Regions from separate parts of the Sporomusa intestinalis genome, predicted to be linked through region 1. Evidence: riboswitches for the same ligand, from Rfam matches in the RefSeq annotation. Region 1 holds a riboswitch; the other holds the start of a gene.
What was found. A riboswitch is a leader RNA that binds a small molecule or an ion and turns the genes downstream of it on or off. The one in region 1 is predicted to bind cobalamin.
Positions count from the first base shown of each region.

Region 2: another riboswitch for cobalamin. It lies ahead of ACZ481_RS15060 (hypothetical protein); the one in region 1 lies ahead of ACZ481_RS04060 (FecCD family ABC transporter permease).

Region 1 covers NZ_AP042390.1:869,363-883,904, reverse strand. Annotated here, with positions in the region: gene ACZ481_RS04080 (adenosylcobinamide amidohydrolase) at 1-937, opposite strand, end outside; gene ACZ481_RS04075 (efflux RND transporter permease subunit) at 1,025-4,138, opposite strand; gene ACZ481_RS04070 (efflux RND transporter periplasmic adaptor subunit) at 4,135-5,382, opposite strand; gene ACZ481_RS04065 (ABC transporter ATP-binding protein) at 5,540-6,799, opposite strand; gene ACZ481_RS04060 (FecCD family ABC transporter permease) at 6,806-7,837, opposite strand; cobalamin riboswitch at 8,105-8,283, opposite strand; gene ACZ481_RS04055 (TonB-dependent receptor plug domain-containing protein) at 8,344-10,293, opposite strand; gene cobN (cobaltochelatase subunit CobN) at 10,394-14,119, opposite strand; gene ACZ481_RS04045 (FecCD family ABC transporter permease) at 14,153-14,542, opposite strand, start outside.
Region 2 covers NZ_AP042390.1:3,157,322-3,173,305, forward strand. Annotated here, with positions in the region: gene ACZ481_RS15025 (ATP-binding protein) at 1-1,640, opposite strand, end outside; gene ACZ481_RS15030 (response regulator) at 1,977-2,357, shown strand; gene ACZ481_RS15035 (HD-GYP domain-containing protein) at 2,354-3,160, shown strand; gene ACZ481_RS15040 (methyl-accepting chemotaxis protein) at 3,232-4,956, opposite strand; ZMP/ZTP riboswitch at 5,153-5,238, shown strand; gene ACZ481_RS15045 (redox-sensing transcriptional repressor Rex) at 5,398-6,087, shown strand; gene ACZ481_RS15050 (CBO0543 family protein) at 6,201-6,827, shown strand; gene ACZ481_RS15055 (hypothetical protein) at 6,861-7,022, opposite strand; gene ACZ481_RS15060 (hypothetical protein) at 7,257-7,460, opposite strand; cobalamin riboswitch at 7,811-7,993, opposite strand; gene ACZ481_RS15065 (N-acetyltransferase family protein) at 8,140-8,652, opposite strand; gene ACZ481_RS15070 (hypothetical protein) at 9,237-10,919, opposite strand; gene ACZ481_RS15075 (hypothetical protein) at 11,160-11,534, shown strand; gene ACZ481_RS15080 (hypothetical protein) at 11,648-12,460, shown strand; gene ACZ481_RS15085 (molybdopterin-binding protein) at 12,531-13,553, opposite strand; gene ACZ481_RS15090 (L-lactate MFS transporter) at 13,602-14,816, opposite strand; gene ACZ481_RS15095 (LysR family transcriptional regulator) at 15,196-15,984, opposite strand, start outside.

The DNA of each region.
Region 1 (14,542 bases):
GGTCCGGGTCTTTGTCCACTTGGCCCAGGGCTGTTGCAAAACGCGGTTTGTCAATAAGCCCGTATTCCTGCTGATAGTGCTGATACAGCGTATCCTCCGTCACGCCGTAACGGTTTAGCCGCCGCAGCACACTGTGCTGTCTTGCCGGCGACAGTCCGGTCTGCCGCAGCAAGGCTTCTTTAACAGCCTGCTTTACTGTCCGGCCGATCAGTTCTCCCAGTTTGGAATGCTTGCCTGTATCTTCCAGATATAGTGAAGACCCCGGATTAGTGATCACAATAGTCTGATCGGTCCCCGAACCGGTAGCCAATCCGGTCGAATACCTGCTGCCGGCCATGAGTTCCTGTAAAGCAGCTGTCTTGGCCTCAGTGCAGGTCACCAGCGCCCTGGCCACTTTGCCTTGGGGAATATCAGCATCAATAACCAGCATAATGTTAATAGTCCCTGGCTTATGCAGGGTTGTCCTTTTCCCGGGATTAAAATAGTCAGCAGGATCTCCGGCCCGGCCGCCGTTGCCTTCCACCCCGCCGGTGACAATGGCTGTCACCGTCAGGCTCTGGTAGCTTTCGGTCTGAATGGCGACATTGGTCATAGAAGCAGCCGTCCCCATGCCGGTGACCTGACCGGGATTAAACCCCAGCGTTCCGGCTACACTCCCCAGATAATCAAGATAGGTCGCGGCGTCAACATTGGTCGCGGCTTTCATGTCATGATTAAACACCGCTTTCAGGTTGTTACTGTAGCCGCCATTAAGCAGGGAGGTACTCAGCACATCCCTGGGGTTATTAAAGGCAACTACAATACTGGTATCCTGCCGGTAAACGCGATCACCTGTTGACAGGGTATAGAGCTCCACCCGCTCACTGCCGAGGCAGGGAACAAAGCTATAACATAAAATAACAACAAGCAGTAGTCCCAGTCGCACATAACTTTTCATTGTCTTCCTCCCCTAATTAGCCGGTTGCCCGGCTTATTTCCTGTATCCATAATAAAACCACGTCTCTGTATCAGTAAGTTACTCCTACTAATTGCAGCGGGTCAGTTTCTTTACACAGCCACTGGCGCCGGCCAGCCAGGTCCGTACCGGATGACGCTGGCAAAACAGGAATACAATCGGGATAACAATCAGGGTAAACACGGTCGAGGACAGCAGGCCGCCAATCAGTACCCAGGCCATGCTGACCCGGGTTTCGGCCCCTTCATTGAGGGCCAGGGCGGTGGGCAGCATACCGACGATCATCGTCAGGGTGGTCATGAAAATCGGTTTTAACCGGGCCTTGCCAGCCTCAAGCAGGGCATCATAGGCACTCAGCCCCCGGTTCATCAGCGTCAGGGTATAATCAAGCAGCAAGGTGCCGTTTTTCGCCACCAGGCCGTCCATGACCAGAAATCCAATCAGCGAATACACATTAATGGTATTATGGGTAAGCAGCAGAAACAGCAGCGCCCCGATCAGCCCCAGCGGCAGTGACAGCATCCGGATAACCGGCGTGAAAGCCGATTCATACAACACAGCCAGCAGCATATACACAAGCAGTAGGGATAATAACAGCGCCTGCATAATCTCGCGATAGCTGCTGTCCATGTTGGTCGCCTGGCCGCCAAAGCGGTAGGTAACGCCGTCGGCCAGCGGCTCGTGTTTAAACTGACGGTCAATCTCCTGCAGGACTTCCTTAAGCGGGCGGTCGGTGATACTGGCCTGAACCAGCACTGACCGTTGTTTGTTGACCCGGGTAATGGCCGTCGGCCCCACCCCTTCCTCAATCCGGGCTATATCCCCCAGGAACACGGTGTTGCCTGCTGTTTTCACCGGAATGGCTCCCAGATCGGAGGCCTTAAAGCCGTCGCTGTCTTTCAACCGGACAACAATATCCGTATCCCGGCCGTTGTTGTGACGGTCATTGGCCAGTACCCCGGCTTTTTTGCCGCTGATGGCACCGGCGAAGGCCTCTCTGACATCATTGACCGAGGTATGAAAAAATTTCAGCTTTTCCCGGTCAACTGTCAGCTTATATTCAGGGACGCCAACCCGGTAGTTACTGCGGATATCTTTCAGGCCGCTGATCCTGCCCAACAGGGCCTGGGCCTTGTTAGAAGCCGCAATCAGGTCCTCCATATTCGAGCCCAGCAAATAGATGAGTACCGGTGAATGCTCCAGCGAGCCGCCCATGGAAACGCCGGCCACAGAAGATTCCGTCTCGGAAATACGCACTGAGGCCTGCCCCAGATTCCGGCGGGCGAAGTCCCTGATTTGATCGGTAATCTGCCAGACACTGCGGCTGCGCTCCCGCTTATTCACCAGCTGACCTGTCAGCCGGGCGGTATTGCTGTTGCTTTCCCCCACATAACTCAGGCAATAGGTGACCTCCGGGATGGTTAGGATATAGTCTTCCAGCTCAGCCACAACCGCATCGGTCATCTCCAGATTTTGCCCCACCGGCAGCTCCACATTGACCCGGAAACTGCTTTCGTCAGTCCGGGGCATATATTCGGCCCCGATAATGCCGGCAGGTATTAAGGCAACAGTCGCCGCCAGCAGGATAAGTATGGCGGCGACAATTCGCCGGCCATGAGCCAGGCTCCACCGCAGCAGCCGCTCATAGCCGGCAATCGCGGCTTGTTCCAGCCGGTCTATATATAGCCACAGGGCGCCATGGCCCCGGGTTTTCCGGTCTGAATACAGACGGGCCGCCAGCATTGGGGTTAAAGTAAAGGATATAAACAGAGAAAACAGCGTGGCAAACACAATCGTGAGCGCAAACTGCCGGAAGTACTGGCCGGTAATATCGGTCATAAACGCAATCGGCAAAAATACGACCACATCACACAGGGTAATGGCAATCGCAGCCAGGCCGATTTCATTTCGCCCGTTTTCAGCCGCCAGGGCGGGCGTTTCCCCCATCAGCAGATGGCGATGGATGTTTTCCAGCACCACAATCGAATCATCAACTAATATCCCGATACAGAGCGCCATCCCCATCAAAGACATCATGTTGAAGGTGAAGCCGGCCAGGTACATAACCAGAAATGTCGCAATAAGCGAGGTAGGTATGGCAACCATTACGGCAACCGTTGACCGCCAGCCGCGCAAAAACAAAAACAGAACCAGGCCGGTGGTTATAATCCCCTCACCGAGGGTAGTCAGCGTATTTTTCAGGGAATTATCGATATAAGTGGCGTCATTGGCCACAACGATAAACTGGTAGTCCGGGTATTCATCGCGCAATGAGGCCAGTTGCTCCTGCACCGCCTGCACGGTCCGGACGATATTGGCATCACTGTTTTTATAGACCTGCAGGGCAACAGCTTCATCGCCGTTGACCCGGCTGTACTGGGTCGGCCGGCTGTCCTGTGCGCTCACCTCGGCGATTTCAGTTAACGGAATAGCGGCGCCGGCGCTATTGGCAACATACAACCGCTTGATCTCGTCCGGCGCTGCATAACGAGCCGCCAGTCTTACATCGCTTTCCGTATTGTCTGTATACACCAGACCCGCAGGCATAAGCAAATTCTCTTCTTTGAGACGATTGACGATCTGGGCCAGTGTCAGCTTGTACAATACCAGTTTATCCCGTTCTACCAGCACAGCCAGCTCTTTCTCCCGGCCACCGCCGAGAGTTACGTCTGAGACCCCGTCAGCCCGCTGCAGCCGCTCTTTAAACACCTGATCGGCCTTGCCATAGATATCCGCCAGGTCATATTTGGCTTTAACGGCGATTTCCATAACCGGCATGGCATTGGCATCACGCCGGATAACCACCGGTTCATTGATCTCATCAGGCAGGTTTTTTCGCACCCGGTTGACTGCCTTGGAAGCATCAATGGAAACCACATCCACATTAGCCATTAAATCAAATTCGAGAATAACAGTAGCCTTTTCCGGCCTGGCGATGGCAACCATCCGCCGCAGCTGGGAGAGGGAGGAAAGACCTTGTTCCAGCGGCTTGACAACGCTCTCCTCCATCTCTTCCACACTGGCGCCCGCATAGTCAACAGTAACCGTAACATAGGGATTATTCAGGGCCGGCAATAACTCAACGCCGATGCGCAGGAAACTATACAGGCCAAGAACGACAAACAACAGGACAATCATGGTGATGCCCACAGGCCGCTGAATCGAGAAGCGGGTGATATTCATGCATCCACCTCAACGAAGCTGTCCGGTTTGAGACGGGCTATATTGCTGGCCGCGACCCGCTCGCCGGCCCGGATTCCAGCCAGGATTTCGACAAAATCATCATTGCGCCGGCCAGGCGTCACCAGGCGCTGTTCGACCTGGTTATTCTCCTTGATAACAAACAGGTAATGCTTGCCGTTTTTCTGCAGCACGGCGGTTTTCGGCACAAACAGGGTATGCGGTCTGAGCATAATCTCTGACCGGGCCTGGGCAAACATGCCGCTTTTTATTGCCCCGTCCGCTTGCGCCAGCAGGGACCTGACAGTAAATACCCGGGTTGTGCTGTCACTGGCCGGGCTGATATAAATAACAGTGCCGGGATAGTCCCGCCCCAGCGAGTCAATGCTGAACTCCAGCTTCATGCCGGCCCGGATATGGGCTGCATACTGCTCCGATACCTGACAATCAACGTAAATCGTGCTGTTGTCAACGATGGTCAGCAGTTTCTGGCCTGCTTCGACAAATTCCCCGGTCTCTACCTGCCTGTACCCGACAATACCGGCCCGGGGAGCCCGCAACACCATATCAGCGCGTTGCTGTTCCAGCAGTTTAAGACTGTATTCGGCCCTGGCCAGCGCGGCCTGTTTTGCGGCCAGCACCGCCGGCTGCCCGCCGTCCATAACCTGCTCCCGTAAGGCGGCAAAGGCAGTCCGGGCATTAATCATTTGCTGCCTGGCGCCCTCAAGCGCCTCACGGGAAACGGCCCCTGTGCGGTACAACTCCTCATACCGCTGATAATGGGCCAGATTGCGCTGATAATCCGCATCAGCCTGCTGATAGCCGGCGTCATAAACGGCCCGGGCCTCGGCGCCTTCAGCCCGGGCCTGCCTGATCACAGCTTCCGTCTGGGCAATGGCTAACAGGATATCCTGCATATCCTGAACCGCTAACACCTGACCGGCAGCAACAGCCTGCCCCAGTTCCACCTGGACCTGAGCAATGCGGCCCGAATACTTTGCTCCTATATCCACCTGCGCCGCCGCAGCCGTCTGCCCGCTCAACACTACCCTTGTCAGCATATCACGGGGTTCAACAGTCACCGCCGTCACCAGCGGCCTGACCGTACCACCCCTGGCAGACTGCGGGGCATCCTGTAGCTGCGGGTAAAAAAAATGACCAATGCCGGCAGGAATTAGGGCTGCCAGCGCAATGGCCGCCAATAACCACCGTTTTTTATTCGCCAGTATTTTTCGTATTGTCAACATGTTCACTCCAGCAGCAGCTTTACCTCATGTAAATCAACTGACTATTGTAATGCCGATCCCATAATCAGTAAACGTTGCTTTATATTACTCAATATAGCCTTTTCAAGGAGCCTCCTCCGCTCCGCTTACGTAAACAGGCAAGAGGTAGCGCTGCTGATTAAACAGTTTTTTCGGCTTCATACAGGTTGTACATTTCATGATAGAAGGCAGAAGTAGACATAACCTTCACACCCTTTTTGGCCAGCAATTGCCGGTACAACGCGGCCGCTCTGCCGCCGGTATAATCGCGTCCGTCAATGGGGCTGTCTTCGAGAACGATTAATTTTTCCGCCTTCATAGCCGCCTCCAGATTGCCAAGATTGCTGTGGCCGACATGCAAGCTGCATAATACCGTCACATCAGCCCGGGCCACAAGCCTGTCATTTTCAGCAGCAGCGGCCGCGTCACTGTCGGCGAAAGGCTTGGTGATCACATACTCTCCGGCAAAGATCCTGGCTGCCTCTGCATCGCTGTCGCCCTCAGCGACCACACCCACACTAACCTGAAAACCGGCTGTCGCCAGCCGCCGGATTACCGGACAGCCGCCGCCGCCGCCGGCAATCACGTGCACCCGCGGCAGCTGTTCGTTCTTGTCCCGGCGCAGGCCGGCAAATACCTCCACACTGCCGGTAACCGGGTTATGGACGACCTGTACCGGCAGTCCGTACGCCTGCGACAAATGCTCCCTTGTCAGTACAGCGGTGGGCGGACCGTCAGCCAGCAAGCCGCCCCGGCCAAGCAACAACAGCCGCGAGCAAAAACGGGCGGCCGCACTCAGGTCATGCACGACCAGCAATATGGTTTTTCCCTGATGGCAAAGGCGCTGACAAAACCGGAATATCTCTTCCTGATATACAACATCCAGGCCGGTCATCGGCTCGTCCAGAAACAGGATCGGGGTCTGCTGAGCCAAAACCTTAGCCAGCAGCACCCGCTGCTTCTGCCCGCCGGAAATATTGGCCAGCGGGATATCGGCCAGGTTAAGCACATCGGTATACTCCATACTTTCGCAAATGATTTTCTCATCCTCAGGGCTTTCGCTCTGCCACCAGGAAAGATATGGGTAGCGGCCGGCGGCAACAACCTCTTTGCTGGTATAGCCGAAACCAATCTCGACTGCCTGCTGCAAAAAGGCAACCTGCCTGGCCAGTGTTTTTTCGGAAATAGTCCCCACCTCCCGGCCAAACAATTCTATCCGGCCCCCTTGGCGGGGCAGCAGCCCCCGCATGGTCCGCAGCAGGGTACTTTTACCGGCCCCATTGGCACCAATAATACCAATAAGCTCCCCCTGGCCAACAGAGAAGGATATGTCCTGCAGCACGGTTTTTTTCTCGTAGCCCGCACATAAGGCCTGCACATTAATAATCACACGCTTCATAGCCCCTTACTCCTTTCTCTGCGCCCGGCGCAGTAAATATAGAAAATACGGGGCTCCCACCAGCGCGGTTATAATACCGACGCGAATCTCGATGACGCCGAACAGGCTACGCCCCAGCGTATCACAGATCACCAGAAAAGTGCCGCCGGCCAACAGGCACGCCGGCAGCAGCAGCCGGTGGTCGGGTCCGACAATAAACCGCATCATGTGGGGAATCACCAGTCCGACAAAGCCTATACTGCCGCTGATACAAACCGCCGCCGCTGTGGCTGTAGCCGCTAACCCGAGAAAAATCAAGCGGTAGCGGATGACATGGAGGCCAACACTGCGGGCCTCGGTTTCCCCCAGGGCCAGAATATTCAAATGCCGGGCCATAAGAAATAAAATAATAACAGCCGCCACGATGGGGCCGGCGGCAAGGGTAATATGCTCCCACCGCCGGTAGTCCAGCCCGCCGACAATCCAAAACAGATATTCCCGCAGCCGCTGCTCATTTAAAATCATCAGCACAGCGTTCGTCAGGGCGCCGGTAAAAGAATTGACCGCAACCCCGGCCAACAGCAGAACCATGACCGGAATCCGGCCCTGCCGGACGGCCAGCAGCAGAATGATGCCTAAAGCCAGGACAGCGCCGATCACGGCAAAAAAGGGCATGACATATAAACTTGCCCCGGTAATCCCCAGAGCAATGGCAATAACAGCCCCCAAAGACGCGCCGCTGGACAGGCCAAGAATGCCCGGCTCCGCCAGGGGATTGGAAAAAATACCCTGCATTACGGCCCCGGACACGGCCAGCGCAGCGCCAACCAGCAAGCCGGCAATAATCCGGGGCAGCCTGATATGCCAAATCACAGCATAGGCCTCAGCCAGCTTTGTGTAATCACCGCTTCTAAAATCGGTGCCGCCGGCGGCAATAGCCGAGTAGACCGTGGCGGGCGAATAGAAAGTCTGGCCAAAACAGAGGCTGCCCACAGCAGTGAGTATACAAACAGCCACTAACAGGCTCCACTTGGTTCGGTTACTCCATTTCTTCATCATCCAGCTCCTTTATCTTCTATAGGTAAGCCAATAAGGAGCGGCCGGCTTTGCTGGCTTTACTACACAAGTCCGGCCACCGCCTAACCTGTATACAAGTTTGGCGAACCGGGTATTCTGGTTGCACCTGATTCGCCAGCAGTAAAAAAACCTCTTCGCCTGGAGCGGAGAGGTTTGTCAGCCAATATAGAACTGCCAATATCGCCGGACGTAAACAGCGACCGGAAACGGCGTGTCCTAAAATCCCCTCCTCATCGCTCGTGAGTAAAAACGGTGATTGACAGACAGGCAGTTCTCCTGGCTTTGTTCATCGCTCCTCCAAACCTTCCCAAAACCAATTGCTTCAGTGGTATATCTTGGATTCGCTCCCATTACAGTGGCGGGACCGCGCCGGCATTGCACCGTCTTCCCTATTAAGCCCTATTGGCACCTGACTCAACATATTTAATTGTGGCGCAATTTGTAAATATCAATACAAATATAGCATTCTAAGACAAGTATTGTCAATTTTAAAAAGTGTAATTATAGCTGAGCACCCAGTTAAAAGGCAGGTCCAGGGTTTCATATTTGTTCAGCGAATTGTCCCGGTCCAGCATATTATACAGATTCAGGGTAACGGTTTGATTCGGCTCCGGCTGATACCGGACTGTTCCATTCAACTGGATGCGGTCGGCAACATCGCCAAGGGCCCCGTTGATTTTATAGGAACTCACTTCCCGGTCCCCCAGATAGAGGAAATTCAGATTGGTCAGCCATTTATCCTTGTTATAAGTTACGCCGGCAGTTGTCTGGATTCTGCTGTTGCACTGCACCCAAAGCCCGCTTTCATTGTTCTCGGGATTGGAGTAGCTCAGACCGACATTATATTTCCAGTTGTCATTAATAGTTTTCACATATTCCGCTTCCACCCCGGTATTGCGGAAATCACCGGCATTGGTCATGTAATCGGTTAGGTCAGGATTTTTCTTCCAGACAAACTGATCCTTTATATCGAGATGATACATGGCCAGCTTAAAGGACTGGCTTGGATCAATCATCTTCTTCAGCCCGGTTTCATAACTCCAGCCCTTCTGAGGCTTCAGCCGGTTGAAATCGGCATTCTGCTTGGAGAAATACTGGTTGATTGCCGGCATCTGGAACGACTTGCCAATATTGGTGTACCAGGTGGTATTAGCATTGATCTTATACAGGGTCTGAAGCTGCGGCAGGAGGGTATTCTCCGTTTTGGCATAGTCATCAATAAAATGCTCCCGCAGACCCAGGATTGTGCTAAACCGGGGAGTAGCCGCATAGGTATAGGAACCGTATACGGCCAGACTATTGCGCATGGCATTTTTGCGGACCGCAGCGGCATCAGTGGAGGGATCGTGAAAATGCTCTCTCGCCAGGGTTACTCCGGCAATCAGGGTATCAAGGTTGTCCCGCAGGTCCCAGGTTTTCTGGCTGTCCCAGTTTATGCTGTACATATTGTACCGCTCGCTCAGCTTCCAGGAGCGGGTGGAATAGTTATACTGATCGGCATAGCTGCGCCGTTTGTTAAAGGACAGCACCGATTTAACCTGGTCGCCTTTATTATCATAGATTAGATTGACATTATTGCGGATATCATCATATTTGTACAAAAGCGAACGGGTGCCGGCCCCATTAAACCGGGGGCGGTTTGTCTGCAAATCGGTGTAGGTCCAGTTGAAATTGAGCTCATCACTCAACTGCGCCGTATAGTAAAAGCTGTCCTTGGTGCTTTTATCCAGGCCAAAGGGCAATACAACCGAGTTATCAGAGGCCTTTGTGAGATTGGCTCTGGCCATCCTGTCAATACTGCCGATGTAGTCGCGGCTTACATAAAGGGCGCTGTCGCCTAATTCGGTGCTTACTGACCAGTTGTTATTATAGTTGCCGCCACTGACGCCCAGAGTGGTCTGCTGGCCGGCCCCCGGTTTTTTAGTAATAATATTAACAACCCCGGCTAGCGCTTCCGAACCGTACAGCGTAGAGCCCGCCCCCCTAAGAACCTCAATTCTTTCGACTGCAGCTACGGGGATGCCGGTAGTGCTGTTGTAGTTGAGCAAATTAAGCGGGGCGCCGTTGACCAGCACCAGCGTGCCCTTATCCAGGCCGCGGACAATTGTCCGGCCCGCCGTCATGCCATATTCTGTGCCTGCCGGCCCAAAGGCGATGCTGTTAATGCCGATCGTATGCTCCAGCGCGTCAAACACATTGACCGCACCGCTTTCTTTGAGCATTTCGGCAGTAATAACCGTTACGGCCGCCGGGGTATTCAGGTCCTGAACCTCCCGCCGCTGCGCCGTGACCACTACCGATTCCAAAGAAAAGCTGGCCGGGTCCTCTTTTGCTGCCGCCAGGGCTGGCCCGCCGGTTAGCAGCATATTGCCCGCTAATAGGCCTATGGCAATTTTTCCCCATAAAGCCGGTGTCGTCCTGTTGTTTTTTCTGTTCATTGTCTAACCCCTTTCGCATTTTCGAGTATGTATAGTAATCAATGATTCGCCTGTTTACAGGGACAAAATGATTGCAGTTATGCTCAACATAAACCGGCAGTTACGGATCGGCCCGTTCCTCCAGTTCCCCCTCGATTGCAAGGTACAACCGCTCCAGTTCCTGTTTCGTTGCCGGCTCGGCCTGCCACATCCCGCGCCGCTCAGCTTCCAGCAGTTTTTCGGTAAGCCGCTGCAAAGCCCAGGGATTAACGGTCTGCATCCATTGCTGTATACTGTTGTCAAGAGCCAGTTTAGCAGCCAGGCTTTCATACATCCAGTCGCGCATAACCTCGCTGGTCGCATCCCAGCCAAAGCAGTGGACGACCAGGGCTGCCAGATCAGCCGCGCCTTTATAGCCATGCTTTTTCATACCTTCAATAAATTTTGGATTTAGGGACTCACCCCGCAGTACCCGCCTGAATTCCTCCTCCAGGCTTCTGGTTTCCGTATGGCTTTGATCGGTGCTGTCGCCGATATAACAGCGCGGCGCCTTGCCGCGTATACTGCGCACAGCGGCATTCATACCGCCGCAATAGGCATTGAAATCGTCAGAGCTGAGTAAATGAACCTCATGATTGTCAATATTTTTTATGGTAATGTCAAGCGTCCCCAGCCTTTGCCGGAACAGCTGCGGCAGGAATTCCCCCTGCCGGCCCGAGCCGTAGGCATGGGCGCCCCAGCGCACATATACCTCGGCCAGGTCATGCACATTTTCCCAGTTTCTGGCCTCAAGCAGTGCCGCCACTCCGGCCCCGTAACCACCGGGCGGACAGCCAAAAATCCGGTAGCCGGCCTGCTGCCAGGCCAGGTCCTGGTCAACCCCCTGCGCCGCCAGGGCGGCGCTGTCCTGTTTCATATGCTTTCTGACAAAATTCATCTCATCCGGTTCATCCAGGGCGGCGACAAGGGCCGTCGCTTTTTCCATCAGCTCGATCGCATGAAACAGTGTATCGCGGAACAGGCCGCTGACCCGGGCCAGCACATCAATCCGCGGGCGCTTTAATTCCGGCAGCGCAATAGCCTCTACCCCTGTAACCCGCCGGCTGCCTTTCTGCCAGACAGGCCTTACCCCCATCAGATAAAGCAGTTCGGCCAGACACTGGCCGTTGGTCCGCATATTCGCATCAGACCACATTACGATACCAATGCTTTCCGGATACTCTCCCTCTTCCGCAATATAGCGGCCTATGACCTGTTCGGCCAGCGTTTTGCCGGCTTCCCAGGCAGCAGGTGTCGGCAGATTACCGGGATCGGCCCCGTAAAAATTACGGCCGGTCGGCAGGATATCGGCCCGGCCATTGGTTGGCGAACCGCCCGGACCGGGTTCGACATACTCGCCGTTTAAAGCCCGCAGGGTGTTGGTGATTTCCTGCCCTGTGGCTGCCAGTTTGACCGACAGCTCCTCGCAGATATAACGCAAAACCACGGCGAGATCGCCGGCGTCAGTGCCGGTAAGGCTGAGTTTCCTGATCTGCTGCAGCTTACATACTTCAGCCACAGCAGCTTCGGCAAACTGATTTTCCTGCAGATACTCAACAATAACCCGGCATGTATGCCAGATACCATCAGCCAGTTCAGCATAAGTGCAGCTGCCGTCAGGCAACAGCTCGCCACTTTTTTCTATCAGCTGATAATAATCATAACCCCAGGCCCGGGCCAGCACCTGGGGGAGGGCCGGCACGGAACCGTTGGCCACGCTGGTGAGGGCCAGAATATATTCGGTAAGATTTTCGGCCTGCGGCGCCTGTCCCAGCGTGTGGAGCCCAACCCGGATCTGCATGTGCTTTAAGCTTTCCAGATACATATGGATACGCAGGATATAGTCGTCAGGCGGCTCCCCTGCCAGTCTGGGCACATCCTCAGCCAGATGCAGGGCCGTTATTTTCGCTTCAATCTGTTCGCAAACCAGGGCGGTAGCGGCTGATTGGGCTGTTTTGTAGTGGGCATACTCATCCAGCAAGGCCTCCAATTCGGCTAACTCTTCATACATGCCGGCCTGGCTCACCGGCGGACAGAGGTGGCCGATCAGACAGGCGGCGCCCCGCCGTTTGGCCTGGATTCCTTCGCCGACAATAGTAACATAGTAGGGATAAATATTCGGCAGAGACTGTAACGCCAGTTCAGGATAACAGGTAGACGCCAGCCCGGCATTTTTCCCCGGCAGCCATTCCAGCGAGCCATGAGTTCCCACATGGATAACCGCATCAGCCTGCCACACATCCCTGATCCAGGCATAAAAAGCAAAATAATGATGGGGTGGCGGACAGGTCGGGGAATGCAGAATCTTGCCGGCATCCTCACCAAAGCCCCGCGGCGGCTGCACCGTAAGCAAAATATTGCCGTTGATCTGTCCCGGCACGAGCAGGCTGTCGCCGGCAACAAACACATCACCGGGCGGCAGCCCCCACTCGCGGATCAACTCATCGCGGGTCGTATCCGCCAGACCGGTAAACCAGGTCTTGTAATCATCCTGGCTCACCTTGCCGGCCACGCGCTGTATTTGCTCATCGGTAAGAAACCGCCGGTCATTGGTAACGCCGGCCACTAAGTCTTCCATAAGCTCGCCGCCGCTGGCCGGCAGGGTATCGACACGATATCCGTTTGCCGCCATTGCCTGCAGCAAACGGGCTGCGCTGGCCGGGGAATCAAGCCCCTGGGCATTGCCGATATTGGCATTGGTCGGGGGATAGTTATGAAAAATAATAGCGACTTTTTTCCGAGCATTGCCTTTCTGCCGCAGTTTAGCCCACTTTTCCACCTTACAGGCCAGCGCCGTTACCCGCTCCGGCACCGGCAGATACCGGGCTTCGCCATAACTGCCGGCTTCTTTACTGGAAACGACCCCGCCGTGAATAACACCGTCAAACTCCGGCTGCACCACATTGACAGACAGCTCCACCGGGCCCAGGCCGACAAAACCGGCCTGCCACGCCGTTTGGGAGCGCAATAGATTATAGGCCTGGATAACAGGCACATTCAGGTTGGCTAAAAATCCGGTCTGATTCTGCCTGCTTTTGGTCAGACTGACCTTAAAGGTGTTAATCACAGCTGAGACGACAACCTGCTGCTGCCGATAAAGAAACTTTTCTACAGCCTTGCTGATGCCTGCTGCCGCCAGCTCCTGATTATCCTCCCACAGCCCGAATACCGGCAGGGCAGCAAGCCCCCGGTCCGCCAACGCGCTGATCAGGGCGTCAATATAGGCCGTATCCTGCCATATCCAGGATTCGCGGGAAAACAGGATGCCCACCAGCGGCTGGTTTGGCGGGCAAAATGCGGCTACATACCCGGCGGTTGAAAGCACTCCCGCCGGTTCCCTGGCCGAAGGATGATAGAGCCCCTGCCAGGCAAGGGCCTGCGGCGGCTTGCAGGCGCACGTATCCCGGCCGGTTTTATGCTGCAGCCATAATAAAAGGTTTTGATAATTACTGCTGCCGCTAAACAGGATATAATCGCGGATTTTCTTGATTTCCTCGCTGCTGAAACCATGAACCCGGTCGGCATTGTTGCCGGCAGTCGACATAAAGGCGTATAAACCCTTGTTTTCGCTGTCTAACAAGACAAGAGCCCTAGCCGACAACGCACATTCATAAACCGGTCCCTGCCACAGGAAAACGACAGCATCGGCTTTTGTCAGCATCGCAGCATATTGCTCTGACCAGGCAACACTGTCATTGAAGAAAAAAATCCGCAGCTCCGACCAAAGCAGGTTATGTTCGGTAAGATACCGCCCGGCCTGCTGCAGCATCAGCCATTGCCGCTCGACATTCGTAAATATAAGTACCATAATCCAACTCCTCTGCCTTCAGGTGGCCTGTGACTACTGTCTCGGCATTGTTCTCAACAGATATAAAAAGTAAGGTACGCCCACCAGGGCGGTCATAATGCCGGCGCGTATTTCAGCCGGACAGATCAGCACCCGCCCCAGCGTATCGCACAGCACTAAAAAGGCGGCGCCGGCCAGGGCACTGAAGGGAAGCAGGATACGGTAATCCGGCCCCACCAGCAGCCGGGCGATATGGGGTATGATCAGGCCGACAAAGCCGATACTGCCGCTGACGCAGACTGCCGCAGCCGTAATCAGGGAAGCAAGCAACAGGATCAGCAGCCGGAAAGGCATAATCGCCATACCGACAGCTCTGGCCTCGGTTGCCCCCAGGGCCAGAACATTCAGCTGCCGTGTTAATAACAATAAGCCGGCAATCCCGGC
Region 2 (15,984 bases), 2.3 Mb from region 1:
CCGCCATGCAGCATGACCAGTTCCTTGACAAGGGCCAGACCAATACCGCTGCCTTCATGGGTCCGCGCTTTCCCTCCCTGCACCCGGTGAAACCGTTCAAAAATCTGTTGATGATATTTAGGGTCTATGCCGATGCCGCTATCGGCCACGGTAAGTTTAATTTGTCCTTTGGTCACGGTCAGGCTAACCTTAATTTCGCCCGCAAAAGTGTATTTAAAGGCATTGGATAGCAGGTTAAGCACAATTTTTTCCCATATGTCTCTATCTATCCAGGCCTGGGGACAGGGCTGACATTCTACTGTAAATACCAAATCTGCATTTTCAATAAGCGCCCGGAATTCACTTGCCAGGTTGCGGGTGAATGCCGCCAAATCAGTGGGTTCATAGTTCGCTTTGATCCGCTGCACCTCAAGCTGGGAAAAGTCCAGCAGGGTATTGACCAGTTTAAGCAGGCGCAGGCCATTGCGTTCTATAATCCGCAATTGCTCCCGGAATCTGCCGGGAAGGGTCCCGGCATGCTGTTGGATCAGTTCTTCCAAAGGGCTGAGCATCAGCGTAAGCGGGGTGCGGAATTCATGGCTGATATTGCTGATAAAATCACTTTTGGCACGGTTTAATTCTGCTAACGCCGCTACCATTTTGCACTCTTCTTCATAGGCCTGAGCGGTTGCAATCACTGTGCCAATATGACCGGCAACGAGATCAAAAAAACTTTTATAATCGTCGTCAAAAGACAGGCACGGGCTGATTCCCAATATCAGGATGGCTGAAAGCCGCTCCTTTCCCTGACAGGCAACAGGCAGCATCAGGGCTGCCCGGGGAGGAATTGTCCAGGGTCCTGGCGGGCTCGCCGGAAAGAGGTCCGGAAGCTGATTAATCAGCTCGGCCTTACCAGCATAAAACACCCTTCTCAGCTGCCGCGCCAAGGGGGTTACCGGCGAGGTTAAATCAACTGCGCCGCCAGGCTCTTCCTGCCTGAAACCGAAGGAGCCTGCCAGTGTCAGCGCATTGCCGCACTCATCAGCCAGGTACAACCTGGCAAAGGGAATATCCCACGGGTTTTCCGCCATCTTTTTAACCGCCTGTACACCGGCCTCCTGCGTACTTTTGCAGTCAATGATCAACGAGTGTAATGTTTTCAGCCTCCGTTCCCCTAACACCTGGCGTGTAGTTTCCGTACAGGCATTGAAAATACCATGCACCGCTCCCTGGTCATCAAGGAGCGGGCTATAGGAGAATGTAAAATAAGTCTCCTCGATGTAATTATTTCGCTCCATATGAAGCAGAAAATTTTCCGACCAGGTTGCCTGCCCGGTAGCAAATACCGCTTTCATCATGGGTTCGAGAATATGCCAGATCTCAGACCAGCAGTCCTGCCCCGACCGGCCAAGATACTGGGGGTGTTTGGAGCTGCCAAGCATCGGGCGATAGGCATCATTATAAATCATTGTGTAATCCGGTCCCCACCAGATTACCATGGGAAATTTAGAGCCTAGACAAATATCCACCGCGGTTTTCAGGCTGTTAGGCCAGCTGTCTATTGGACCAACTGCGGTCTCCTGCCAGTCAACCGCGTTCATTAAAGCAGCCATCTCACTACCCGTAACATTGCCTAACCGGGTCTGATGGTTCAGCGACATATTTTGAATACCTCCTCAAAAAGACAAGACCTAATTAGTAAAGTTATCCAGCATTGTTAAAAATCCCTTCTTTATGTATATTTTACAAGCTGGCTGCTGTATCTGCAGTTGGCAATACCTAATAAAAAACTGCCATAAAGGGGAAGCCGCAGGCTACAAACCTGCCGCCCTCACCTTTATGGCAGTTTTTTGTTGCGCCCTCGGATGGGTAACGGCAGCAGCCCTCCCTACCCTGAATTTAATCAGAAATTAATCAATTGATAACCTGAAAAGCAAACAGCTATGTCATAATCAATTATATATGCTTAGATAGCACGATCGAAAGGGATGTAGCGGATGCGTATACTGATAGCCGATGATTCTACTTTGTCACGCAAGACGTTAAGAAAAATGCTGGAAACGTTCCCGGAGCTTCAATTTGCCGAAGCAGCTAATGGGATTGAGGTCTTGGAGCAGCACCGTGATTTTAAACCTGATTTGATTTTTATGGATATTACTATGCCGCACATGGACGGTGTGGCCACGCTGCGCATTTTACGCTGCATTGACAGGCAAGTGAAAGTTATTGTTGCCACTGCGCTGGGCGGTCAAAAGGTATTGGTAAAGGAATGCAGGGCACTTGGCGCTTCCGCGGTATTGTCAAAGCCGCTAACCAAGGATGTTGTTGTCGATGCGTATTTTCATGCAGTCCGCCCGCATGCAGGCGATAAGATATGAAAAAAATAGCCACCTATGATTTAGCGCCGGGAATGATACCGGCAAAAACGATTTACAATGCCAATGGCATCCTGTTAATCGCGAAAGGCATCACTCTTACTGCTTCCTATATAAATTGCCTAAAAAAATTCCGGGTTCCCGAAGTCTATATTGTTACTGACACAGAAGACTGGACACTTGACACCGTTTTTTCAGAATCTTCCTCGGGCGCGGCCGTAAGATCCCGTCAGTTATTAGCAGAGATGAAAAAATACAAAACCATTAATTTTGAAGAAAACCACTCACAGCTTGAACAGGTGGTGTTTGCGGCCCTGGCCAACACTGTAGTTTATCCCTATCTGGATGAAATGAAAGAAAATCCGGTGGTGTTTAATCATTGTTTGCGTACGGCACTGCTAAGTGTCGGCATGGGCTTGATAAAAGGCTACGATTTTATTAATCTCAGTTGTCTGGCTACCTGTGCGCTCCTCCATGACTGTGGCATGGGAAATGAGTTTGATGAAGAGAGCAATCATCATTTAGATGGTTTTATTAAACTTCGTACTAATCAACAGCTCGAAATGATTAGCGCCTTAGTCAGTTTGCAGCACCATGAACGTTTTGACGGTTTGGGCAAACCCCTGGGACTGGCCAAATATCAAATTACTGAATTTGCCCGCTTAATTGCTGTCGCTGATTTCTATGACCGCCTGATTCATCTGCAGGGCAATACACCGCGCCAGGCAGTACTCAAGGTTGTTGGTGCCTCCAGAACATTATTTGACCCTGACATGGTTGAGATATTTGGCAAAACTACTTTTTAGTAAACGCTTCTGTCTGCAGGTTACAAGAATATACGCCGCTGTTGTTGTGGCGTCAGCAGGCAGGAATGAATTCACATGCGGAATTTGGCCACTAATTCGTTCAGGCCTGCAGCCAGTTTTTCCATCGCCTGAACAGCAGCCGTGATTTCCTGGGCCGCTGCGGACTGCTCTGTTGAAACACCGGCTACGGTTTCCAGTTCAACCATTGTTTTTTTGCTTATACCAACGATTGTTGCCGTTGATGCCACAACGGCCTGGCTGTCTCTGGCCAGTTCCTGAATCAACAGGGTAACGCTGTTCACTTGTTGCAGTAAGTCGCTAATCGTGCCGACAATGTCGCTAAAGGCTTCCCCGGCGCCGGCAGTAGCAATAGTGCCGTCCTGAACACGTTCAATGCCTTTGTACATCGCAGCCACAGCCTGGCTAGTGTCAGCCTGGGTTTTCTGTATAAGCCCGGCAATCTGTTTAGCGGCATTGTGGGAATCCACGGCGAGTTTGCCCACCTCGCCGGCGACAACGGCAAAGCCCCGGCCGGCTTCGCCGGCCCGTGCTGCTTCAATCGCCGCATTCAGAGCCAGCAGATTGGTTTGTGCTGCTATACCGGCAATGGTGGCAACAATCTGGTCGATTTCCTTGGACCGCTCGCCCAGTTTATCCACTGCCGCAGCCGAAGCGGCGACAGTTTGCTGAATGCCGGTCATTTGCAGGGTCAGGGCATCAATTGTCTTGCTCCCGGTTTGAGCTGTCTGGGCAGTTTTTGCCGCCATAGCGCTTACCGCGCCGGCCCGTTCGGCCGCATGGGCGGCTCTTTCCGACATCCGGTCAACCGTTTGGGCAGTATAGCCGGCTTCTCTGAATTGTACCTGCGTAGCCTGGGAAAGCTGGGTAACCAGACCGGTTACCTGACTGGAAACAGCGGCTGAGTGATAGGCTGTGGCCGTTAAATTCTGGGCAGAAGAAACAAGATGTTCTGCCGACCGGGTAATATGCTCAATAATTTTTTTCAGGTTGCCCTTCATACTGTTAAATGCCTGGGCAAGCTCGCCGATTTCGTCATTGCCAACAGGAGGAATGTCCTCAAGGTTCAACTCGCCTGCCGCGATTTTAGCGGCATTACGAACGACCAGATTCACCGGTTTGGCTATGTTGCGGCTGACCGCAATACCAATCAGGATCGCCAGAACAGCAACCCCGCAGTTAGCCGCCAGTACCCAGAGCTGAATCTGAATAATCTGCTTGTCAAAATTGCTTTTCGCCTGTTGCGTATCGGTTTCGACAAGCCGGACCAGTTCATCCACTGCCATAATAGTTTCCTTATAGGGATCACCGGCCACTTGCATATAGGAATTGAGCTGCTGGACATTATTTTCCTGTTTGGCCTGAATAGCCCTGGCAGCAAATGTTTCATACTGTTTTTTGCCAGTTTTAATATAAGCGACCAGGTTTCTTGCTTTCTCTCCCGGCAGTACTTCCTCTACGGCCTGCAAATCAGCATCACTGCGCTGCTTATAATCATTATAAAGGGCGATATCCTTTTCCTCACCGGCAAAACAGAACCTGGTCACAGTCGCCGACTCGTTCGCCATTTGCGATGTAAAGGACAATAAATTCATTATCACTTGCTGGTTGCCGGCAGCCATCGTCTCATAGGTATTATTGAGCTGCCCGATTGTATGAAAAGAAAAATAGCTTATCATAATGATAAAGAAAATAATCAAACTAAAGGCGGCAATTATCTTATGGCCGATTCGCAGCTTCCCCTTCAACCCCTGGGAAAGCCGGTTGTATATCCTCAATTTGCATCCTCCTCGCCAGAAAATTACATATAATTATAGCATCTGCAAAATATTTATTCACTCTTTTTTTGATATTTTTACCAAATTTTCATCTGTGTATTTTGCTTATATTATTCTAAAATTAAAAAAATTACCAATCACTGCACATTGAGGTTGACCAATTTAAGATAATATGTTAGTATTAATTAGAAAATAATAACAATTGCGCAACTGACGGATTAGTGGAGTTTACCACATGAAGCGTAATTTTTTAGTTCACAGTCGACCGTCTGGACAACATTATTGTTCAGATGGTTTTTGTTATCTCTATATCATTCTCCTCAACCATTTCTGCTGTTTATAGCAAACTACATAATCCGAATTGTCTAAATATTATGAAGTGATTGAGGTGCGTTTTTTTCATGTTTATATGTACAAAATAGAGCAAGGGGGCTGGACAACATGCGATTTTGCAAAGATGAAATACCCAAAAGCACTATTAATAGGATAGCAAAATATTATGCTATTTTGCTGCAACTGCGTAGTGAAGATAAAATCATCTGTACCTCTGAAGATCTGGGGCGGCGTATGAGCATTCCCTCTTCACTTGTCCGCAAAGATCTAGCTAATTTTGGCGAATTCGGCACAAAAGGAGTGGGCTATCAGGTTCATTACATGATCTGGCGGATTGAGCACATCCTGGGCTATCGAGCTTCATGGAACGCTGTCGTCATCGGCTCGTGCATGCCGGTTGTCCCCCTGCTCACTTCCAGCGGTATTTTGCCGCCGGGGATCCATATTGCCGCAGTTTGCGATCTGGAAAAAGCTAAAGCCGGCGTGCCTGTTGGCAGCGCTTCAGAATTGACGCTCGAATCCTTTGATAACATTAGGGCTATTGTCCAGAAACGGAATATTGTGATGGGTATTATGGCGGTGGAACAAACCAAAAGTCAGCAGGTTGCCAACAAGCTGGTCGAGGTAGGGATTGTTGGCATTGCCAATCTGTCAGCTATTCCCGTCTTAGTTCCGGAACATATCCTGCTGGTTGAGATAAATATTGCCTCCTGGCTGAGCCAGATTACCTATAGTCTAAATGGTATTATCAACAAAGATTTTTTTGCCGGCAAACCCTACATAGAATCTTTTTCATAATGCCTTCAGGTATGTGGTCCTAAGCTGACCGCTTTTGTAAATACTGCTTGCTTGCATGAATAAATGTCCACCTACAGGGTATACTTGAACAATGTTGGATGGGAGGGCTACCTGTGGATATTGTTGACATCATTCAGCAAGCCAGATACGAATTATGGGGTTATCAGCTGAACGAATGGCGGGCAAATCTTTTTACCGGCCGGTGGTGGTTCGTCATCGCCAGTATAGCCGCCGCCTACGCTGTTTGGTGGAAATATGTAGATAAAAGCCGCCTGACACAAATACTTTTGTTTGGTTCATTTATCGCGGTTTTCCGGATCATACTGGATGATGCCGGAGCTTCATCGGCGCTGTGGGTTTATACGGTAAAACCCTTGCCGTTTGGCCATGCACTATTTTTAAACGATTTAACTGTTGTACCCTTAGGCTTTATGCTGGTTTACCAATATTGTCATTCCTGGAAAAAGTTCCTGCTCTGGGCCGCGATAACAGAAATGGGCTATTCCTTTGTCTTCCTGCCTGTGTTAGCAAAATTTGATATCCTCCGGTTATACAACTGGCAATTTTACTACACATTTTTTATTATGCTGATTACAGCAGCCGTCATGAGAGCAATTCTGCAGAAAGTGATAGCCATAGAACAAAAACATGAATATGCCAAACATTATAAAAGCCAGTGTTCACCAGCACTACAACCGGCAATGAAGCCCCTAGATAAACAGAATGATAAGCAGGAGTAACGGTACAGACCGTCCGGGCCGGACGGTCTGTACTTATTTATCAATATCTACCATAAGTTTTCTTTTGGCAAACGCTTTGAAAAATTCCTCCGAAACAGACATTTGCTTGGCATCCCTGACAAGTTGAATTCTTTTCCCCATATCCGCGCAGGTACAGTCAAACGGCATATCCTGCTCACAGACCAGACATTTCATATACCAACCTCCTTAAACATCAATTCTACAATAAATTAACAAATTCCTTTACCTTTATCGCCATGTCTCGCTGGCCTTTCGCCAAGACACAGAGACGGCGGGCCGTGTCCTGTCCAAAGACACAACCCACCGTCCGGCTGTTTGAAAATAAGCTAACCTTCCCTGTAGATCCGGCCACCTTGACCGGCGTAAATAGGAGGTGAATAAAAATGAATGCCGGACCGCCGCGAGCGGTCATTTACGGTTTCCCGTCCTTTTACACTTGCTGCCAAATTCCACATAGCTTTCAAGGGCCTCGATAATCAATTGCTCCTGCGAACCGCCACCGTCCGCTAAGCCACATTCCACCGCCTCGCTGATGATATGCCTGATCTGGGCTGAATGGTAGCCGCAAGCCAAGAGTTTCTCAGTTAGCTGTTTGATTTGTTCTTGTTTCATAAACCCACTCCTATACTGCCGGACAATAGGAAACTGTGCCGGTAGTTGTTTTCCTGCTTCTTTTCCTTGGTGCCATATTGGCCCCCGTAAGGCTAAAGCGCCCAAGGCATCCGTAGCGGCAATGGTAAACCGCCCATTATTAGTCGCCTTAAGACACACTTGTGTCTCAAGGCAACTAATCGAGGTATTAAAAGTCCGTTATACCTTTAAAAGTCGCTATTGACACTCACAACCGTCAAAATAAAAAGAAGCCGCCTGTGATGACAACAATCAGGAGGCTTCTACTCTACCCCGGCAAACAGCCGGCACAAAACATACACATAAATCCCCTCCCTATCTCTCGCAGGTCAACGGTGATTGTTGTACAGGCAGTTCTCCTGGCTCTGGATCATCGCTCGTCCAAACCTTCCCAGAACACGCGTGTTCCAGTGGCATATCTTGGACTCGCTCCCCATTACAGTGGCGGGACCGCGCCGGTCTTGAACCGGCTTTTCTATTAAGCCCTTGCAGGCACCTGCACCAAAAATCAATTTATTTAATTTTTCTTTTAATTGGTTTATTTTCTCAAGCATAGCACAGACCCTTAGGCTTGTCGAGAGTTTTTCTTCTGCTTATTTCGACATTTTCCACCTTACTGCTGTTACTCTGCTAGCCCTGGGCATCGCTGCTTTAGCATTCATTATTCCTCTGTTGGCTTGTCCGGACCTGCCAGATTATATTGATAAAAACTTAGATCCAGCCATCTGCCGAATTTATAACCGGCTTTGTGAATCGTTCCAGAAAAACTAAAGCCCATTTTTTCATGCATGGTTCTGCTGCCCACGTTGCTGGCGTCGATACCGGCCACCATCGTCGCATATCCCTGGGCGTTGGCAAGCTCTATCAATGCCTGCATGAGAATAGTGCCGATCTGTTTTCCCCGGTGCTTAGTATGGACATAGACTGAATGTTCTATTGTATATTTATAGGCTGGTTTAGCTCTAAACGGCCCAAAGGTCGCAAACCCGGCAACAAGCTTGTCCTCTTCGTACACAAGCACAGGCAAACCGGCCTTAACCTTATCCTCATACCACAATGTTCTCGCTTCCATGGTATAAGGTTTATAATCATATACTGCCGTCGTATTAAGGATCGCCTCATTATAAATTTCCTGGATAGCAGCTAAATCATCAGGCCCGGCGTTACGAATCATAAGCACACATCCTTTATTATTTCTGTTAAAATTTGACCGTCAAAAGCCTAACCTGCCTTTTGCAGCGGCAAACGTTTATGTCTTAAATAATTCTCCCGGAATTTCCCGGTTCCTGCAAAGAGAGAAATTTGAGCTGGATTATATAGGAGGAAAGAAAAAAAGCCCTCATATCACTGTTGGTGAAAAGAGCGCCTTACAGATGCTAAGATCATAGCTAGCACCTTGACAAAGTCAAATATTAGGTATACAGCGCATCTTATCCCGCACTGCTTTGTTGTCGTCACCTTACAGATTGCCGATCTGCGCGGCTCCTCCGCCTTGCATTGCGAAAAAATCTACGCTGTCTAAAGCTAACATCTAACTTTGCCAAGGCACCAGTGTCTTGGCCATGTTAATTTTAGTTTTAGGGCGAGACAAAATAGCCAAGGGCAAGGAAGCACCGACGACTCATACTGGAAGGGGTCTGCTAGGAGGGGCTGACGCCGCCATTGGCCATTTTGGCCGTCATCAAACTAAAAAAGATAATGTGGCCAAAACACTAGGACTGCCGCGGCTATTGCCCTCCAGGCAATAGCCGCGCTACGTTATTTCATAGCTGCCAGCCAAGGTGTCCGCCATAAGTTTACATCACTGATATTAATAGTTTGCCCAACGGCAAAGCCGGCAATATTCTGCACTCTAAAATTGATCGGTGGCGCATCCTGCACCGTATTTGTGCCTGCGATCACACCGCCAATTTGCGAAGCATTTACCTGATTGTAGACTGCCAGATAATAAATGCTCCCGCCCGCCAGATTTACCGTGTCGGTAAGCGGCAATACAAACAGGCCGCCGGAAATCGTTGTTACGATATCGGTTACGCCGACCACCAAGGCGGTAGATGTTGACGTTGCCTGTAACACAGCCATTTGAAACTGACCAATACCTGCTCCAACCTGTATGATGTATGCCGCAACACGCGAAAGCGCTCTTGTATCCAAATCGCCGCCAAAAGCGATGCCTCCCACCGCTTGATTATTGCCGCCGCCTTCATTAGGGGCAATGACTACATCAATATTTCCCAAACTAGTAGTCATAATACATAAATCCAACTCCTGCGGGCCTGTAGAGCCGGTAGGGCCGATATCGCCTGTCGCACCTGTTGCTCCTGTGACGCCGGTTACTCCTGGCTCACCGCTTGCTCCTGTGGCGCCGGTCAACCCTGATTCACCGGTTGGCCCTGTGGCTCCGGTTACTCCTGGTTCACCTGCTGGCCCGGTGGCGCCAGTCGCCCCTAGTTCACCAGACGGCCCGGTGGCGCCGGTCAAACCTGATTCACCGGTTGGCCCGGTGGCACCGGTCACTCCTGGTTCGCCTGTTGATCCTGTGGCACCGGTCACTCCTAATTCACCAGACGGCCCTGTGGCACCAGTCGTCCCTGTTTCGCCTGCTGGTCCTGTGGTTCCGGTCACTCCTGGTTCGCCTGTTGATCCTGTGGCGCCAGTCGCTCCTGGTTCGCCTGTTGATCCTGTGGCACCGGCCACGCCTGGTTCACCTGCTGGCCCGGTGGCTCCGGTCGCCCCTAATTCACCAGACGGTCCTGTGGCGCCGGTCGCCCCTGGTTCGCCTGCTGGTCCTATGGCACCGGTCACTCCTGGTTCGCCTGCTGGTCCTGTGGCGCCAGTCGCTCCGGTGACACCTATTGGTCCTGTGTCACCGGTTACTCCTCGTTCGCCGGTTGGTCCTGTGGTTCCGGTTGGTCCTACATTGCCATCCGGTCCTGTTTCGCCCATTGGGCCTATATTACCGATCTGCCCGGTTTCACCTGTTGGCCCTATTGGGCCAGGCAGTCCTGTAGCACCGGTCGGTCCCATTACAGCTGAACCATCTTCCCCAAATACTGTCAATACAGACTTAACCGGAACAATGGTTGAATAGGAAACGTCGGCATTGCTGTTGTTCCTTAGTTCTACAGTTACAGGCGCTACGGCAACTTCAATTATGCCGATGCCGAAAACCTCGTCTGTTTTGATTGGCGAATTACCGATTATAACAGCTCCCTGTGATGAAGCCAACGCAAAGCCAAGTCCACTAGAGGAGAGGGAAGATTGTGTTGCCACCCACCAGTCAAATTTATATCGGCCCACGTCCTGCAAGGTAATAACACCGGTGGCGTTATCGTAGCTGATATTGCCTGTTGCGACTGTCATTGAGTCAAAAATAACGGTTCCATTGATTGCAATTGTACCGGCGGTTAAACGTTCTAATTGTAAGGATGTCTTACTCATACGCTGTTCCTTTCTAAAATAGTTGGTGCCCTATAGCATCTTATGCAGGGTTAAGGAATTTTGTTGAATACAAAAAAACTAGCGGCTTTTAGGCCGCAGATGGGGGAAACAAATATTATACTAGCGTTTTTAAAGGAAGCACTGCCTGAAGCAAACCTTCAAGTTGCATTAATCCGCACCTTAAAATAACAGTCCCATATAATAAAATAGGAAAATATAAAATTCGGGAGTTTCCAGGCTATGAACAATAAAAAGAGAACCAATTACAATGTTTTCAATTACCCAACAAGACCTTTGTTTACCAGGGAACAGGCATCAGATATTATTTTGTTTAATACGTTCGCCACTGTGCAAACCAACAATCCGCTTTGGACGCCGGCTGCCGGTAAAAGAATCTGCCTGACGGCAGTGCAGGCTGCTGCCCCTGCCGGCTTGACTGTTACCTTAAACAGAGCCGGCAATGCTCCGTTTCTGTCAATTGTACTGACAGCCGCCTTTGCCACCTATAGTGAAAGCTTTTCTTCCCCTGTCCGTTTTGCACCGGACGAAGTGATCGCACTTACGACCAACACGACAGGTACAATGTATATTACCCTGCTGGGCTATGAAGTTTGAATCGACGGCAAAATACTGCCAAGGAGCTGATGGTGACGAATAAATCAAGAACAAACGCCAATATATTCACTGCTGGGCTGCAGCCTGTGTTCATCAGCAGAAATACTGCGGAAATGAGCAGGGATTACGCCTTCAACAGCTTGCCGTCAGCCACACCGGCCTGGACACCTGCACCGCAAAAAGCGATCAATCTGACAGCCGTACAGATATCGAATCCACTGGCCGTGACAATCATCTTAAGCACTGACGGCGACGAAAGCTTCCTGGCCTTAAGGACAACAGAGTCCTCGCCAACAATAGTCCAGTCTTTGCCCTCCGCCTACCGGCTTAAAAGCGGCGCTACTATTTTTGTCCGCACCGCCGATGAAGCAGAAAAATGTGAGGATTTTGGCGCCGTAACGGCTACGCAGGTCGCCTATAACAGCCGGAGCGATTTTACGAATGCTGCCAATGCCGCAGGGTTCCCCGACGGGCAGTATGCCACCTTAAGCTCAGGCTTGCTTATTGGCACCAGGGGCCGCATCGTGCTAAGCTATGCCATGTCGCTGGCGGCCCTTGAACAGCTGCAGATCGAAAGTGTTATCATTAAATTTTATTGCCGCCTGGCGCTGACGCTTGCCGTCGGCACCAGTACGATGATCTTTTACTGGCGGCCAAATTCTGCCGATGATTGGCTAGAACTGCAGCAGGCCAGCCTTTCCCTGCTGGGTACTCTTGATTATTTAACAACCCCGCTTGCCCAGGACATAACCGCGCAGGTACTGGCGGCGGCAAATCCCTGGGATGTAATCAGCAGCCTGCAAACATCTTTTGTGGGCTCCCATACCGGACTGGGACTTGGCAACACAATCCAGTTGGATGCTGTAGTAGTTGAAATATGCGTAACCAGTTCAAATCAGCTCACCCTCTTCGGCTTTGAAACGTAAGACGCCTCTTGCAGTTCCCGCGCTGACACAACGAAGGTACTGCCCGCTACTGTCCGGCAGGCCGCTGCGCCTACAGACCGGTTCCAAAGGAACAGGCCGGATACCGGCAAAGCTCACAATTGAGACATAGGCCGCCAAGGCCCAGCTTTATGATATCCGCTCGCGCAAGCCGTTGTCCGGCCAGCACAAAAGGCAGGAGCAAGTCAAAAACTGTTGTTTTATTATACATTACACAACCAGGCAACCCTAAAACCGGAATCTCTCCTAAATAGGCAAGCATTAGCATCGACCCTGGCAACACAGGCGCACCATAGGTAATAATTTCGGCACCGGCTTGTTTAATACCGGCTGGGGTTACATCATCAGGGTCAACAGACATGCCTCCTGTTGTTAGGATTAGCTCAGCCCCATTGGCTGACAACACCTTTACTGCCTCTGCTATTTTATCGGCGTCATCGGGAACGAGAATATGTTGGCTGACAGTACAGGCGAAGGCCGCCACTTTTTGCGCAACCCCCGGTCCAAAACGATCTTTAATGCGCCCCTGATACACCTCGCTGCCTGTCGTTATAATCCCAACTCTACGGGGCCGGAACGGAGCAACAGCGGCAATCTCGGCTTTCTGCCCGATTCCTTCAACTAATTTCAGCTTTTCTTCTTTAATAATCAAAGGAATTATGCGAACACCGGCAACGATGTCGCCCCTTCTTACAAGCCTTTTATTATTGCGGGTGGCAATAACAATATCTTCTATCGTATTCATTTGTGTTAAAAACTCTTCCTGTACCGAAAACATGCCGTCATGCTGGGCGATTAAATTCACCTTCCCTTCACTGGGCTCAGTAATTTCAAGCCCGGTTCCCTGTATAGCCCGGGCAATGCGCGAGCCGGCTTCATTTTCATGGACAAATCCTGCTTGCAGTTCCCAAACATATACATGATCCTTGCCGAGGCTTAGCAGCTCCGGTATATCAGTTTCTCTAATGATATGCCCCTTTTTGAAGGCCGGCCCTTTACATCGGCCAGGTACAATCTTTGTTATGTCATGACACAGCACAGAGCCTACCGCTTCTTCAACCCGAACGATCTGCATTGATTAGCGCTCCTCTCCAATGATATTGATATATAGATGCTGGATTTATTATATTGATTGCCGTTTGGCTGCGGACCGGGCAAGGCATGTTAATAATAGACCGGCCAGATTAAGCATAGCGGCAACGATAAAGGCCTGGGCATAGCTATCTGTGGCTGCTCTGATGACAGCCGCTAACCGTGGCCCGATAAAAGCCCCCAGTCCAACCATGAGAAACATGAGACCAAAGTTTACGGCTAAATACTTCGAGCCAAATAAATCGGCAAGCAACGGCGCCATAATAGCCAAAAACCCACCGTAACATAAGCCCACAAGCATTACCATGCTGACAAAAGCCAGATAGCTTGTGACTTGTGTCAGTCCGAGCATAGCCGCAACCAGAATAATAAGCTGTATGAATATAACCGCGAAACGGCCTAATTTATCCGATATCCAGCCCCAGCCAAGCCTTCCCGCTGTATTGGCTATCGCTAATAAACCGACAATACCGGCTGCCAATTGCGGCGATACGTTAACGACATCCTGAGCAATAAGCGACACATGACCAAAGAGCATCATCCCGGAGGTTGCTACCGCCAAAAAGATGCCGGCTAGTAAATAAAATAAGGGACTCATAAGCACCCCGGTCCAATTTACAGCCAAGGCCCCGCCGCCCTGAGCGGCAGTTACCATTTCGGCCATGCCCGGCGGACGATAATCGGACGGAGCTGCCTCAATCAGCCAGGAAGCAAGAACAATCGTCACCATAAAGCCGATCCCCAAATACTTAAATGTCGGCAAAAGCCCAACTCTTTCAATCATCATTACGGCCAGTGGCGCCCAGGCCACTGCCCCCAGACTGGCGCCGCCTGTAAGCAAGCCGGAAGCCAGGCCCCGCTTATCCGGAAAAAATTTGACAATATTACTGATGGTTCCGGCCGGATACACTAAAGACAGACCCAGACCGGCCAGGGCGGAAAAAACATATAGCTCGGTGCGTGTTGCCGTATAGCCAAGGCCGATAAGCCCGCCGCCAAAGGCCACCCCCCCGGCCAGAATGATGATCCGGGGTTGTATATGTTCCTGCAGCTTGCCGGCCAGAAAAGGCAGTAAAGAACCGAGGGCAAGCATCAGAGTAAACGAAAGTGAGACATCGGCAACAGGCCACTGAAAATGATGGCTGATTGGGTTTATAAAGACACTCCAGGCATAAACAATACCGGCACAGCCATTACAAATAAAACACAGAACCAGAAAAAACCATCTTTTGGATTCATAATGCATGAGATTGTCCTCCTTTCTTACAGCAATGCGATTGCTTATCCTATCTCCTCTCTTTGTCCCCCTGCAGGGTTTTATTGTAAAAAACAAAACTTGCACAGGAAATAAAAAAGCCTAGCCCATAGCCAGCAACCGGTTACTGTTGCTAGCTAACGAGCTAGGCTTGTCTACTATATACCAGAAGTTTTGTTCCGGTATCATAAGCAAGCTACTCATAATATAATTAAAATTTAATATTCCTATTTCATTATAATTGATTTTTCAGCATTCTTCAATATGTATCCTGCTTTAAACTTAATGTTGTGGTAATAATTGGCTGTGTTAGGTCCGGCCAATCGCTTTTGTGTGACGTTTGCATATGCTGCGCCTTAGTCTTTTGCATTTATCGGTAATGCGCAGTCAAGCTGTTCTCATCTATGGTCTCAAGTACCTTGAAAAGCAGCTGGATGGCCGGATTATTATGTTTCTTTTTCCAGATAGCCACTATATTGGCGCAAGCGTCTTCGCCCTGCATATCAACAATGGAAATTCCGGGAGGGACATAATGTGCCAGTTTGGGATTCTTCGACCAAAAGGAAATGCCCACACCTGCTTCCACTAACCAGAATATTCCTTCCAGCCGGGTTGTTGTACTAACTATATTAGGTGAAAAACCCTGTTTTTCACAAAATTTGCTGAACCATTTATAGTCGTCCGGGTTTTCTTTCTCAGACAAAAGAATGAAGCCTTCATTGGCGAAAGCTGAAATGTTGATCGAGGTTTCTCCGGCATAGGGATGGCTACTGGGCAGAAGAAAGCATAACGGAAATTTGTAAATTACGCGCTGCATGAATTTGTCGGATTTAAACTGATTGCCAAGTCTAACGGTGAAGACAAGGTCTAATTCTTCAGAATCCAGAGCATCCTCCAGCATTTTGAGGGTAAGAATTTGAATATCCATATGTATTTGCGGGAAAAGAGCCCGAAATCTTTTTATAGCATAAGGCAAAAAAGCACTTTCATCGCCAAAGCAGCCTAGTTTTAGATTGCCCCGTATTCCATTGCTTGCCTGGCGGGTTTTCTCAACAACCGCCGCCACATTGTTGAGCAGATTGACGCCTTCTCTTAATAAGGTTTTTCCTGCCACGGTCAGTTCCAGTGAGCAGTGATGACGAATTAACAATTCAACCCC